Regions from separate parts of the Cobetia sp. D5 genome, predicted to be linked through region 1. Evidence: riboswitches for the same ligand, from Rfam matches in the RefSeq annotation. Region 1 holds a riboswitch; the other holds the start of a gene.
The links. Region 1 has a riboswitch for thiamine pyrophosphate ahead of U0O11_RS05970 (ABC transporter ATP-binding protein). Riboswitches for the same ligand answer to the same signal wherever they lie in the genome.
Positions count from the first base shown of each region.

Region 2: another riboswitch for thiamine pyrophosphate. It lies ahead of tenA (thiaminase II); the one in region 1 lies ahead of U0O11_RS05970 (ABC transporter ATP-binding protein).

Region 1 covers NZ_CP142020.1:1,408,160-1,415,283, reverse strand. The annotation lists gene U0O11_RS05990 (DEAD/DEAH box helicase) at 1-232, shown strand, start outside; gene U0O11_RS05985 (GGDEF domain-containing protein) at 413-1,537, opposite strand; gene U0O11_RS05980 (potassium/proton antiporter) at 1,729-3,438, opposite strand; gene U0O11_RS05975 (hypothetical protein) at 3,576-4,541, opposite strand; TPP riboswitch at 4,742-4,855, shown strand; gene U0O11_RS05970 (ABC transporter ATP-binding protein) at 4,914-5,666, shown strand; gene U0O11_RS05965 (ABC transporter permease) at 5,663-6,430, shown strand; gene U0O11_RS05960 (ABC transporter substrate-binding protein) at 6,577-7,124, shown strand, end outside.
Region 2 covers NZ_CP142020.1:3,179,570-3,186,693, forward strand. The annotation lists gene U0O11_RS13290 (PQQ-dependent sugar dehydrogenase) at 1-420, shown strand, start outside; gene U0O11_RS13295 (TIGR04283 family arsenosugar biosynthesis glycosyltransferase) at 938-1,648, shown strand; gene U0O11_RS13300 (TIGR04282 family arsenosugar biosynthesis glycosyltransferase) at 1,641-2,366, shown strand; TPP riboswitch at 2,502-2,628, shown strand; gene tenA (thiaminase II) at 2,775-3,434, shown strand; TPP riboswitch at 3,592-3,732, shown strand; gene thiC (phosphomethylpyrimidine synthase ThiC) at 3,859-5,868, shown strand; gene U0O11_RS13315 (peptidylprolyl isomerase) at 5,998-6,276, opposite strand; gene U0O11_RS13320 (phasin family protein) at 6,477-6,845, opposite strand.

The DNA.
Region 1 (7,124 bases):
TGTCCACCGCATCGGGCGTACCGGCCGTGCCGGGGCCAGCGGTGAAGCCATCTCGCTGGTCTCGCGTGATGACTTCCGCAACCTGTGCGCCATCGAGCAGCACCTGGGCTATTTCGTGACACGCGAAGTCGTGGAAGGCTTTGCGCCCAAGCTCGCGGTGCCGGCCTCGAACAGCGACTACGCCCCCAAGTCCGCAAGCAAGAGCCGTCGTCGCCAGTCCAACCGCCGCTGACTCTTCTCAGGGCAAGCCTGATGCCCCCTCGCGCAGTCCTGATAACGCCCTGACATACGCACGCCCCCGGAGACAGGAATGTCATTCTCCGGGGGCGTGCTGGGTTGTATACCAAGCTTTGTTCGCAAATCTCTATGCGCAAACCTCTGTGCACAAAACTCTGCGCGCAGTGAATTGCGCTCAATTGATGGCGGCGATACCCGGCCCACCCACGGTTCCCAGCTGGGTGTCACTGACGAAGCCGTTGCCGCCGTCCTGCTTGGCGCGGAACAGATTGACGTCGGCCTTGGCGATCAGGCCTTCCAGGTCCTTGTCGCCGGACTGACGCTGGGCGACACCGATCGACAGATTGACATCCAGACTGTTGAGGCCGTCATTGATGACGAACGGCAACGCCGAGGCGCCCTTGCACAGACGCTCTGCCACCTGATCGACGCGCTCGCCATGCAGCCCCGGGCATAACAGCACGAACTCCTCGCCGCCATAGCGCCCGACCAGGTCCTCCCCGCGCAGGATGCTGCGCATGCGCCGCACCAGCTCCTTGAGCACCTGATCGCCGGCCTGGCGACCCCAGGTCTCGTTGATCAGCGCCAGATGGTCGACATCCACCATCATCACGCTCAGCGCCCCGTTGTTGATCAACATGCCACGCCCGCTGTCGACCAGCTCGGCGCGACTCAGGGCGCCGGTCAGCGCATCGAAGCGCCCTCCCGTCTCGAAACGCTGCTGCAGGCGCTCCACCGACCAGCCCATCTGCACCAGCACCAGCGTGAAGAAGATGGTCAAGACGCCCAGATTGATGATGCGAAATGCCAGCATCCAGCCGGCGGGCAGCGGATTGGTCGGCCCTTCCAGCATCAGGATGATGCAGGCCAGCAGCGGCATGCTCAGGCAGGCGGCGCACAGAAGAACGCGCCGCATGAACGACATGCGGATCGAGTAGATGCACAGCAAGGCGCCGAAGTAGAAGTAGTCGAACCCGGCTTCCGAGCCGAAATAGCGCAACGAGAAGCTGATCTGCGCGCAGGTGCCCAGCGCCATCAGCGTGGCCGCCAGGGCTTCACGGCGAGCACGGTGCAGCTGCAGACAGACCAGATCGACGATCAGCATCGCCAGATTCAGCGCCAGAATGCCCATCTCGCCCAGCCACAACAGCAGGATGGCGTAGAGCAGATGGCAACTGACCGCCAGCACGTAGACCACGTTGAAGGTGGCATGAAAGGTCTTCTCATCCGCCGTGAGTCCGAGCGGGAATTGCTCGAATCGTCGCAGAAAGCCCGCGAGATGAGGGTGTGGGCTGGCCATGTAGTCACCTCCTTGTCGCTGGCCACAATCGGTGGCCAGGCGCTGTCACGGACAAATTGGCCTGACATCAACAGAATACGATATTGATGAGTCCAAACACGACGCCCCCATTACACGCAGTGCAATGGGGGCGTCGTAGTGTGTGAAGCGCAGGTGCAGGCCCTGACACAGATTCAGGCTCAGACACGGACTCAGTGCAGTCGCAGGCCGACCTTGGTGATGCGATTGCCTTCCACCTCGTTCACCACCCAGTGGATGCCATGCCAGTCGACATCGTCGCCGACCACCGGCACCCCGCCGACTCGACGGGTGATGAATTCGGCGATGGTCAGGTGGTGCTCGCCCTGGGAGAGCGTCAAGCCGTAGACATCGGCGATATCCTGCATGTTGGCATCGCCTTCCAGCGTGAAGGTCCCGAAGAAGGCACGTTGCTCGTGCTGCAGACTCTCGCCATTGAACATGCGGTTGAGGCTCGGCACATCACAGGAGCGCCCCACCACGCACAGCACATCCTGCTGATGCAGACAGGTGCTGCCCTTGGGGTGGATCAGCACCTTGTTGCGGAACAGCGCCCCGACCTTGGCCCCCGACGGGAAGCGCAGCATGCGCAGCGCCACGCCTTCCAGCGCCGTGTTGTCGACGCGATAGACCAGCATCTCGTAGTCATTGACCGGCATGATGCCGAGCAGGTTGCGGCGACTGGGCTGTGCGCCCGGCGGCACCACCACCCGCAGCTTGCGTGCCATCGGCGCCAGCGACGAGCCCTGCACCAGCAGCGAGATGATGACCACGAAGAAGGCGACATTGAAGTAGAGACCGGCATTCTCGACCCCGGTGATCACCGGGAAGATCGCCAGCACGATCGGCACCGCCCCTCGCAACCCGACCCAGCTGATGAACCACAGCTCACGCCAGCGGAAGCGGAAGAACGGCTTGAGACACAGGATGACCGCCAGCGGGCGCACCACCAGAATCAGCGCCACGCTGAGGATGGCGGCCGGCAGCGCGAACTGCAGCATGGTCGAGGGCGAGACCAAAAGGCCCAGCATCAGGAACAGCACGATCTGCGAGAGATGCGCCAGGCCATCATGCACCGGCAGGATGTGCTCCAGATGCCGCCCGGGGTGATTGCCGATCATCAGGCCGCACAGATAGATGGCAAGGAAACCGCTGCCGCCCATCTCGTTGGTGGTGGCGAACAGGCTCAGACCCAGCGCCAGCGCCAGCAGCGAATAGAGGCCGGGCGCGAGGTCCAGATAGCGCATCAGACGGGCGATCAACCAGCCGCCGGCGATCCCCATGGCGGCGCCGACACCGAACTGCAGCAGGAAGCTCATGATGCCCGACGCGACGCCGGAGAGCTGACCGGTCAGGATCTCGGCCAGCGTGATGGTCAGGAAGATCGCCATCGGGTCGTTGGTGCCGGACTCGATTTCCAGCGTCGCACCGACACGTTCATTGAGGTGAACGCCCTGACCGCCCAGCAGCGAGAAGACCGCCGCGGCATCGGTGGAGCCGACGATGGCCCCGACCAGCAGGCCTTCGATCAGGGTGAGATCAAACAGCCACATGGCCAGAAGGCCCACCAGACCACTGGTCATGAAGACCCCGACGGTGGCCAGCACCAGCGCCGGTTTCAGGCCGGCACGAAACGTGGACAGCCGCGTGCGCAGGCCGCCGTCGAGCAAAATGAGCGCCAGCGCCAGGTTACCGATCATGTAAGCGGATGAGGCGTCGTCGAACTGGATGCCCAGTACGCCATCTTCACCCGCCAGCATGCCAAGGCCGAGGAACAGCAGTAGCAGCGGCATGCCAAGACGCGCCGAGACGCGGCTGGCCAACACGCTCAAGGCGATCAGCGTGCCTGCCAGCAAGAAATAATAATTCAGGTTCTCTACCACGAGTGCTCCCCCGCCAAGCCCTACATCAGATCTCGAGTGACGTCCACGACGACTCACCCACAGTATTCCATGTCAGCGATGGGGCTGCAGAGAAATTTCACACCTTTCATGTACTTGCAGCGTGCAGCACGCGGATTTCACGCCAGGCTGCGCGGCGAGACCCAGGCAGGGGCTGCCGCAAGCTCAGCATAGGACCGCGGACCGAAGGCCTCCATCGCCCACAACAGCGCACGACACAGTTCACGCTGGCCATCGAGATCGATCATGCGCCCATGGCGCGAATAGCCCTTCATGAAGGCCTGACGCTGCTCCGGCGTTTCCAGCAGCAACTCCACCAGCGCCCAGTCGAACTCGATCGGCGCCCACACCAGCGCCTCCCAATCGCTCCATACCCAGCCGGTGGCGGCGCACAGGTATTGATCGGCACGCATGTCCGGCAGACACCACACCGCGCGAGTCGGTGCCGGGAAGGTGCGCTTGAGCAGCGTGCCAAGCTCCGCGCGACGCGGGTGATGGGCGAGAAAGCGCGTGACGCGGGTATTCCAGTGCAACAGCGGCATCGGCTGCGCCAGCGGCTGACCGAAGCCCGACACCGTATCCTGATGCAGGCGACCGAGCTGGTCGCCGAGCAGCTCACAGAAAGTGATGCTGAGATCGCTCGGCTGCCCGCTGGACCACGGCAGGTGCCAGATGGGCGCGCCATCGAGACGCCCCAGAAAGGTCAGGGGCAGTGGCGGAATCGGCAAACGCGCGGGCAAGGCGCCCGCCAGTCGCGTCAGCCCCTCCGGCGTCGCCCAGCGATCGGCGCCGAAGACCCCGCGCATGGCGCGCCAGAAGGGGTCATGGTCTGGGCCGGTGCGCGCCAGCTTGATGAGGCCGGGCGTGCCGCCACGCTGGCGCCATAGCCAGTTGGCGCTATCCGGCCAGGCGAGTGCCAGCGGCTCGAGCGGTTGACCCAGATAGGTCGAGAGCCGTCGGGTCAGTGACTCCTCGGGCCAGCCCCTGGGCACGGGACGCGGCTCGCCCACGGCCTCAGCCGTGCTCGGCCGCCGTGGGGGAACGGGATAACTGGAACAGGTCGAGAGATCCGGTGTGTCGGGCATGATGATCTCCTAGGGCTATACGTCTTGTTACAGTAAAGCTCAGCATACCCAAGGCGTGGCACATCGGCATAGTCCGTTTCGCACGCCACCTCTGCCCTGCCCACCTCTGCCCTGCCCACCTCTGCCCTGCCCACCGGACTCGCCCCCCGCCCCTGACCCGCGTCGGACAAGACACCAGCAAGAGAGTGACGTTACACTGTCGACCTGGATGGGGGTGCCCGAGGATGGGCTGAGAGCCGCAGCGATACGTCGCGCGACAACCCCTGGAACCTGATCCGGTTGATACCGGCGGAGGGAATCCCCGACGCGTGCCCTGCATGGCGCGTCACCTGCTTCCTCCTGCCGGCACGCCGCCTGACCACGGAATTGCCTGTGTCGCTGGGACTCACCCTCAACAACGCACGAATCGATTACGCCGGCCACACGCTGTTCCGCGATATCTCCGCACGTCTGGAAGCCGGTAGCTGGACGGCACTGCTGGGGCGCTCCGGCTGCGGCAAGAGCTCGCTGCTGCGCCTGCTGGCCGGCCTGGAGATGTCAGACCTCCATCAGCTCGACCTCGCCACCGATGACGGTCAGCCGCTGACCGACCGCGTGGCCTGGATGGCGCAGCAGGACCTGTTGCTGCCGTGGCGGCGCGTCATCGACAACCTGTGGCTGGGCGATGACCTGCGCCGGCGGCCGCGCAATCGCAAGCTTGCCCATGAACTGCTGGCCGCGGTCGGGCTTGAGGGCCGTGAGCAGGCCTGGCCGGACGCCCTCTCCGGCGGTCAGCGCCAGCGCGTCGCCCTCGCTCGCACGCTCTACCAGCAGGCACCGGTCGTGATGATGGATGAGCCGTTCTCGGCGGTGGATGCCATCACCCGTCTGGAGCTGCATGATCTGGCCAGCCGCCTGCTCAAGGGCCGCACCGTCCTGATGGTGACCCATGACCCACTGGAGGCATTGCGCCTCGCCGATCAACTGCTGGTGCTGCGCCCATCGAGCCTCCCGGGCCACGGCGCCGAGCTGGAACGCCTGCCGGGGCTTGGTGCCGCACGCCCTGTGCCACTGGATGACCCGGCCCTGCCACCGGCGCAGGCGCAACTGATCGCCCGCCTGCGCGATAGCGAGGAGGCCGCATGAAACGTCTGCACGCCATGCGTCACCTCGTCATCAGCGCGCTGCTCCTGCTGGGGCTGTGGCAGCTGATCATTGCCGTTACCGCCGTACCGCCCTACATTCTGCCCACGCCGCAGGCCGTGCTCGAGGTGCTGATCCAGAAGGCGCCGCTGCTGGCTCATCACGCTGGCGTCACCATCAGCGAGATACTGGCCGGGCTGGTGCTGGGCATTCTGCTCGGCCTTGCCACCGCGCTGGCGCTGGCCTTCATTCCCCGCCTGCGCCGCACGCTGCTGCCGATGCTGCTGATCAGCCAGGTGATACCGCTGTTCGCGATCGCGCCGCTGCTGGTGCTGTGGCTCGGCTATGACATGCTGTCCAAGGTGGTGATGGCGACGCTGATCATCTATTTCCCGGTCGCCTCCACCGGCTACGACGGCCTGCGCCAGACCCGACAGGGCTGGCTGGATCTTGCCCATACCCTGGGCGCCAGTCCATGGCGCCGACTGATCCACATCCAGTTGCCCGCCGCGCTGCCGGCACTGGCCTCCGGCATACGCATGGCCGCGACCGCCGCCCCCATCGGCGCCGTCATCGGGGAATGGGCCGGTGCCAGTCAGGGGCTGGGCTATCTGATGCTCAATGCCAACGCGCGCATGGAAATCGACCTCATGTTCGCCGCCCTGCTGGTGCTGGTCGCCTTCTCCCTGCTGCTCTATTTCTCGCTGGATGCGCTGCTGCGCGCCCTGATGCCCTGGCACCGCGACCGGCTGACACGCCTGAGCTGACACGCCTGGGCTTCGAGTAACTACCGCAAGACCGCAAGATCGCGTAACCGAAAGACGCAACGACGCTCGACACAAATTGCATGAGCCTGACGACTGCCGCCCACGAACGGCAGCACCACTACCCTGTGATCACAAGGAACTCCGCCATGTCTCTTTCGTCATCGGCGCCACGGCGCAAAGCGCAGCCGACACGTTCACCGCGTGCCTCGCTGCTGTCCACCGCCTTCGCCACCCTGCTGACCACGCTGTGCCTGAGCAGCCTGCCAGCCACCGCCATGTCGGCCCACGCCGCCGAGGCAGAACCCGCCACCAGCACCCAGTCAGCGCCGGAAATCGTCGCTCAGCAGGCCGAGGTCGGAGTGAACGGTGACTCGGCCGCCTCCGCGCCGGTGGCAAGCCAGGAAGCCGTCGAAGCGACCGCCGGCGCCGCCGAGCAGGCCAAGAACGGTGCTGAACCGGCCGCGGATGCCCCGCCAGCCGCCAGCGACGAACAGAGCGCTGATGCTGACTCGAAGGACGTCGTCGAGGACAACTCCAAGGACGCTGCCACCGCCGAGCAGCCGCTGACACAGTTCAAGGTCATGCTCGACTGGTACACCAACCCCGGTCACGCCCCGCTGGTGCTGGCGCAGGAGCTGGGCCTGTTCAAGAAGCACGGCCTTGATGTCGAGCTGATCGCCCCCGCCGATCCGAG
Region 2 (7,124 bases), 1.8 Mb from region 1:
CGCTGGCAGGCGGATGACTGCATCACGAGCGATTCACCGCGTGAGCGTGACGAGATTGCGCCGCCGCTGGCCGAGATCCCCGCTCGCAGTGCACCGATGGGAATCGCGGTGGTAACGCCAGAGCATCCATTGGCGGCAGACATGGATGTCGTGGTGGCAGTCCACGGCAGCTGGGGCACGGCGCCCTCCGGCAACGCCGCGGGTGACCCGGCCAGCCGCCGTGAGCCTCGCCTGCTGGGCCTCAAGCTGGCGACGCCAGACACTGAAGCACGCCTGGTGCCAGTGCTGACCGGCCTGCAGGACAGCAGCAGCGGTCAGCGCTGGATTCGCCCGCTCGATGTTCTGTTCGGCCCTGATGGCAGCCTGTACTTCACCTCGGATAGCGGCGCGGCTGGCCTCTATCGCCTCACCTTCGATTGATGGCCTGACCTCCAGCAGAACGGGCTTTTGATAATCGAGGCCCTGGCCCTTATTCACGCGCTCTCTCCAAGCCCTCTTGTCCAAGCACTCTCTTCAGGCTCTCTTTCCAGGAGCTGCTTGGCAGAGGGCCTATGGAGAGGGCCTATAAATAGGGCCGATGAATGCAGCGCTTGCCTGCTACAGATACTGAAAACCTGCCTTGCATGCCCCGCCTGCGAATTACAGGAATGTAGTCCTGTGCCCTCGCATGCACCCAATGGCCAGCTAGGCATTGTGTGGCCATGGAGCGACACTGGGTCGACGCCAAGCGTTTATTGAACGATGACGCGCTGATAGAGCCTATCTCGCCCGTGCATCCAGCCTACGAACTCCTGCGTATGATCCAACGAATACGCCATCGTCGGAGCCTGCCGCCATGAACCAGCAGCCACCCCCAGCATCACGGACGTCCGCCAGCCGGGACTCCCTGTCGAGCACATGCACGCACCTGACGCGCGCTCCCTGGCTGAGCATCGTGATGCCGGTGCATGACGAGGCAGCCGGCATCGTGCAAACCCTGATTGCCCTGAGTCGCCTGCGCGCGGGGGGTGACTGTGAAGTGATCGTGGTGGATGGTGGCTCGACGGATGGCACCCCCTCACTGGCCCGACCGCTGTGTGATGCCGTGCTGAGCAGTGAGCCGGGCCGGGCACGCCAGATGAATGCCGGAGCCGCGCGTGCACGCGGAGAATGGCTGCTGTTTCTGCATGCCGATACCGACTTGCCCGACAATGCGCTGGCATTGCTCAAGGAGGCCATCACGACGCATCGCCGCAGCGACTGGGGCCGCTTCGATGTCAGCATCAAGGGCGAGTCGCCGTGGTTACCGATGATCGCCGCCATGATGAATCTGCGCTCGCGGCTGACCAGCATCAGCACGGGCGACCAGACCCAGTTCGTGAAGCGCTCGACCTTCGAGGCCATCGGCGGCTTTGCCGACATGCCACTGATGGAAGATATCTGGCTGAGTGCCCATCTCAAGCATCTGACCCCGCCAATGAACCTGACCGCGCGTGTCACGACCAGCGGTCGACGCTGGGAGACCCACGGCGTCTGGCGCACCATCGTCAAGATGTGGGGACTGCGGCTGGCGGCCTGGTGTGGCGTCTCCCCTGCACGCCTGGCACGCCTTTACGGCTATCGCGCCGCGGCGCAGGCCTGTGAGCAGCGCGGCATGCCACATGCGTGATGCGGTGTTGCCTACCTTGCCCACCGCTGATGCCGCGTCAGAGGTGCGCCCGACTCTCATCATCTTCGGTCGCCTGCCCATCGCCGGCCACTGCAAGACACGCCTGATCCCCGCACTCGGCCCCGAGGGCGCAGCTCGACTCTATGCGCGGATGCTGAGCCATATCGTTGACCACGCCTGCGCCGCGCGCCTCGGCAAGGTCGTGGTGATGCTGACGCCCTCTGCCGAGCCGTCGAGTCAGGCACCTGAACAGGCGGCTCTGCGGGCAGCGCTGGAAGCCCGGCTGCGAAGCGTTGTCGATGCCACTGCCGACCTCACCTTCGAGGCACAGCCGCAGGGGGAGCTCGGTGAGCGAATGTCCCGGGCCATGGCCCGACATCTGCCCGAGGGGCCGGTGTTGCTGATGGGCTCCGACCTGCCAGCGCTGGATAGCCAGCGGCTGCGCGAGGCAGCCCACAGACTGCGCACTCACGACGCGGTGCTGCAGCCCACCGACGATGGTGGCTATGGCTTGATCGGCCTCAAGGCGCCCTGCCCGCAAGCCTTCCTGCTGCCCCACTGGAGCCATGCCCATGTCTGCCGGGACACTCTGGCGCTGCTGGCCCGGGCGGGGAGAACGGCCGCTTGCCTGCCGACCAGCTGGGATGTCGATGAGCCGCGTGACCTTGCGCGACTGTCGCGCCACCTGCCGGCACTCATGGCCGACCTTGCCGCTTGAGACTTTCCATAAATAAGCCCGCTTGAGGCTCATCACAGGTTCGGCATGCCTCCCAAAGTCGTATGCATTTTTGCTCACACTGCCCTTCTTCTACGCCGCAGGGCTGTTACACTCGCTGCATCGTGACTCACATGTCACAGCTTGACGGGGTGCCGGTAAGACCGGCTGAGATGTCATGCGCAGGCAACGTCCTTGCGTGAATGACGATCCCGCCGAACCTGATCCGGCTAGTACCGGCGTAGGGATCAAGCGCGAAGCGATGCCACTCGATATCGTCACCACTTTCTCACGGTGACTGTCGGCACCTCCCCCGCTTTTCCCCTGCTCCTGTTCCGGTACTGGCCACGCTTGCGCCAGAGACCTGCCGCCCCATTACGGGTCGTCAGCACGCTCACCGAGGGATGCGTCATGCCTAGTTTCAACGACCTGACCAGTGCCTGCGCCGAGGAATGGCGTGACTATCTCGAGCACGACTTCGTTCGCCAGCTGGGCGAAGGTCGTCTGCCGGAGGAGTCCTTCCGCCATTACCTGCAGCAGGACTACCTGTTCCTGATCCACTTCGCGCGTGCCTGGGCGCTGGCCGCCTACAAGAGCCGCACCCTCGCGGAGCTGCGTCAGGCCACGGCCAGTCTCGACACCATCCTCAATACCGAGCTCGATCTGCATATCGGCTACTGCAGCGAGTGGGGCATCAGCGAGGATGACCTGAGCGAGCTGCCGGAATCCCGCGCCACCCTGGCCTATACCCGTTACGTGCTCGATTGCGGCCAGCGCGGCGACCTGCTCGATCTGCACGTGGCGCTCGCGCCCTGCCTGATCGGCTACGGCGAGATCGCCGAGTGGCTGCTCGATCAGGACACCACCGAGATCGAGAACAACCCATACGCGGACTGGATCGCGATGTACTCAAGCGATGACTTCAAGGAAGCCGTCGAAGCCGAGCGCGAATGGCTGGATGCGCGCCTCTCGGAGGCCTCGGAGCGCCGACTGGGTGAGCTGGTCGATGTCTTCCGGGACGCCACGCGACTCGAGATCGACTTCTGGCAGATGGGCCTCGATCGCGCTTGAGTCATCACAGACTGACGTCCCGGCACTCGCCATGAGCCGCTCGGGATGACGCCATCCCCATGGATGGCACGACTGACAGGCCAACAGAGCCTGGATGCGAGAATGCTCCCCGTGGCAAGCCTGACGCTTCGGGCAACACCCTCGCATTGAAATCTGCACACGCTTGACGGGGTGCCGGTGGAACCGGCTGAGATCCTGCATGCATGCTTCGCCGCCCTGACGCGCGAGCTTGCCAGCAAGGGGTCCCGTGGAACCTGAACCGGTTAGGACCGGCGTAGGAATCAAGCTGATGGCCAGCCGCTGCGCGCGGCCGCCTCGCTCCCGGGCCACCTGCTGGCAAGGAGTCGGCGACGACCATCCTCTCCCTGCGCACGGTCTTCCCATGATGACGTCAGCCGTGACGTCGCCCTTTGAGGAGACCTGCATGAGCACTGCCCCGACGACACAAGACCCGCAAGCCACCAACGCCGCCGAGTCACCGCTCGCCTCGCAGCCTGAGGCTGCCCCCAAGGCACGCGCGCGCGCCGGTCGCAAGGATGGCAGCCGCCATCTCGCCAGCGAAGCACGAGTCGACGCCGCCGCCATCGCGCCGCTGAGCGGCTCGCGCAAGATCTATATCGAAGGCTCCCGTCCGGACATCCGCGTGCCCATGCGCGAGATCGGCTGCTCGCCGACCCAGACCTCCAGCGGCCTGGAAGAGAACCCGCCGATCGTCGTCTACGATACCTCCGGCCCCTACACCGATCCGGCGGTCGAGATCGACATCCGCCGGGGCCTGGCGCCGCTGCGCGAGAAGTGGATCGAGGAACGCGGTGATACCGAACAGCTCAATCAGCTGAGCAGTGAATATGGTCGCGTGCGCCAGGCCGACCTGCGCCTGTCGTCCCTGCGCTTCGAGCTGGACCACCGCCCGCGTCGTGCCCTGCCGGGCAAGAATGTCACCCAGCTGCACTACGCGCGCCAGGGCATCATCACCCCGGAGATGGAATACATCGCGATTCGCGAGAATCAGCGTCGTATCGCGCTGCGTGAGGAATATCAGGGCAGCGAATCCGTCGAGAGCATTCTGGGCCACCAGCACCCGGGCCACAGCTTCGGCGCCAACCTGCCCGACGAGATCACCGCCGAATTCGTGCGTGAGGAAGTCGCATGCGGCCGCGCCATCATTCCCGCCAACATCAATCACCCGGAAAGCGAGCCGATGATCATCGGCCGCAACTTCCTGGTGAAGGTCAACGGCAACCTGGGCAACTCGGCGGTCACCTCCTCCATCGAGGAAGAGGTCGACAAAATGACCTGGGCGATCCGCTGGGGTTCCGACACCGTGATGGACCTCTCGACCGGCGCCAACATCCACGAGACCCGTGAATGGATTCTGCGCAACTCTCCCGTGCCCATCGGCACGGTGCCGATCTATCAGGCGCTGGAGAAGGTCGATGGCGTGGCCGAGAACCTCGATTGGGAGATCTTCCGCGACACGCTGATCGAGCAGGCCGAGCAAGGCGTCGACTATTTCACCATCCACGCCGGCGTCCTGCTGCGCTATGTGCCGCTGACCGCCAGCCGCGTGACCGGCATCGTCTCGCGCGGCGGCTCGATCATGGCCAAGTGGTGTCTGGCACATCACGAGGAAAGCTTCCTCTATCGTCACTTCGAGGACATCTGCGAGATCTGCAAGGCCTACGACATCAGCCTGTCACTGGGCGATGGCCTGCGCCCGGGCTCGGTGGCCGATGCCAATGACGCCGCCCAGTTCGGTGAGCTCGAGACGCTTGGCGAGCTGACCAAGATCGCCTGGCAGCACGATGTCCAGGTCATGATCGAGGGCCCGGGTCACGTGCCGATGCACCTGATCAAGGAGAACATGGACAAGCAGCTCAGCGAGTGTGACGAGGCGCCCTTCTACACCCTCGGCCCGCTGACCACCGACATCGCCCCGGGCTACGACCACATCACCTCCGGCATTGGTGCCGCGATGATCGGCTGGTTCGGCTGCGCCATGCTCTGCTACGTGACCCCCAAGGAGCACCTGGGCTTGCCCAACAAGGACGACGTCAAGACCGGCATCATCACCTACAAGATCGCCGCGCATGCCGCCGATCTGGCCAAGGGCCACCCGGGCGCGCAACGCCGTGACAATGCGCTCTCCAAGGCACGCTTCGAGTTCCGCTGGGAAGACCAGTTCAATCTGGGCCTGGACCCGGACACCGCGCGCAGCTTCCACGACGAGACGCTGCCCAAGGACTCGGCCAAGGTCGCCCACTTCTGCTCCATGTGCGGGCCGAAGTTCTGCTCGATGAAGATCACCCAGGAAGTGCGCGATTACGCCAATGAGCATGGTCTGACCGGCGATGCCGACAGCGTGATGGCCGGCATGCAGGAGCAGGCCGACAAGTTCAAGCGTGAAGGCAGCCAGCTCTATCAGGAGGTCTAGCCAAGTGCCTGACGCACAGGAAGGCTGACATTCCGAGCGACACAAAAAACGCCCCGACCAGTGATGGTCGGGGCGTTTTCGTCACATCCTGCCACACGCTCATGACATCTCATGAGCGTGACAGAAGGCTCACGTGCGGCTGGTGACTTCCAGCAGGTGATAACCGAACTGGGTCTTCACCGGGCCCTGCACGGTGTTGATCGGGGCGCTGAACACGACTTCGTCGAATTCCTTGACCATCATGCCCGGGCCGAAGGCACCCAGGTCGCCGCCACTGCGGCCGGACGGGCAGGAGGAGTGCTCGCGAGCGGCATCAGCGAAATCGCGGCCGTTCTCGATTTCGGTCTTGAGAGCTGCACACTGTTCTTCGCTGGAAACGAGAATATGACGCGCTGTGGCCTGTGCCATGTCTATCACCTGTCACTGATCGAATAAATGCCGCCGGCAATCACCGGCGGCGTGGCAGGTCATTGTGGCCCAAGGCAGCGCTCGCCGCTAGCGTCGCGCGCCTCCCCACCTGCTCAGCGATATCCCAGACACGCGAACGCCCACCCGGAAGACCGGATGGGCGTTGGGGACGCTCGCCTGAGAGCGTCGGCAGCAGTCGCTTACTTGGCGACTTTCTGCATGGCCTCGGAGGCGGACTTGGCGTTGCTTTCTGCCAGTTCCTGACCTTTCTTGGCGTATTCCTGGTTCAGCTCGACCACTTTCTGGGTGTCGTTCTGCAGCTTCTCGCCCAGAGTCTTGACGGTTTCCTGCTGCTCCTTGACGAAGTTCTTCAGACCTTCGCTGTCCTTGATCTCGAGCATGGAACGCGCCTGGGTCAGGGAAGCATCAGCATAGGACTTGGTCAGTTCCATCTGTGCGCCGATCAGCTTCTCGCTGTAATCGATGCTCAGGGCGCTGAACGCACGCAGCGGAGACAGGAACATATCGTCGAACTGCTGAGCGGACTTCTCGAAGTTGGCATTGAACATGTAGGCACCCTCCAGGGTATTGGCATCACGCTGAAATGAACCGGAGCGTTGCTCCGTTCGGTTATCAGGACTGAACCGGGCTGGTGCACCGTAGTGACCGAGCCATCATTATCAAGCCGTCACTATCGAGCCGTCGCGGTCAGATAGTGCTATCGACCAGGTTCCATCCTCGCTGCAACGCAGCATAAGACAGTCTTTGTTGCACTGCAACATCAAAAACATCGCAACGACTGATCTGTACGCCCTGGTTGATGCAGTGGCTTGATTGCACTGGAGAAA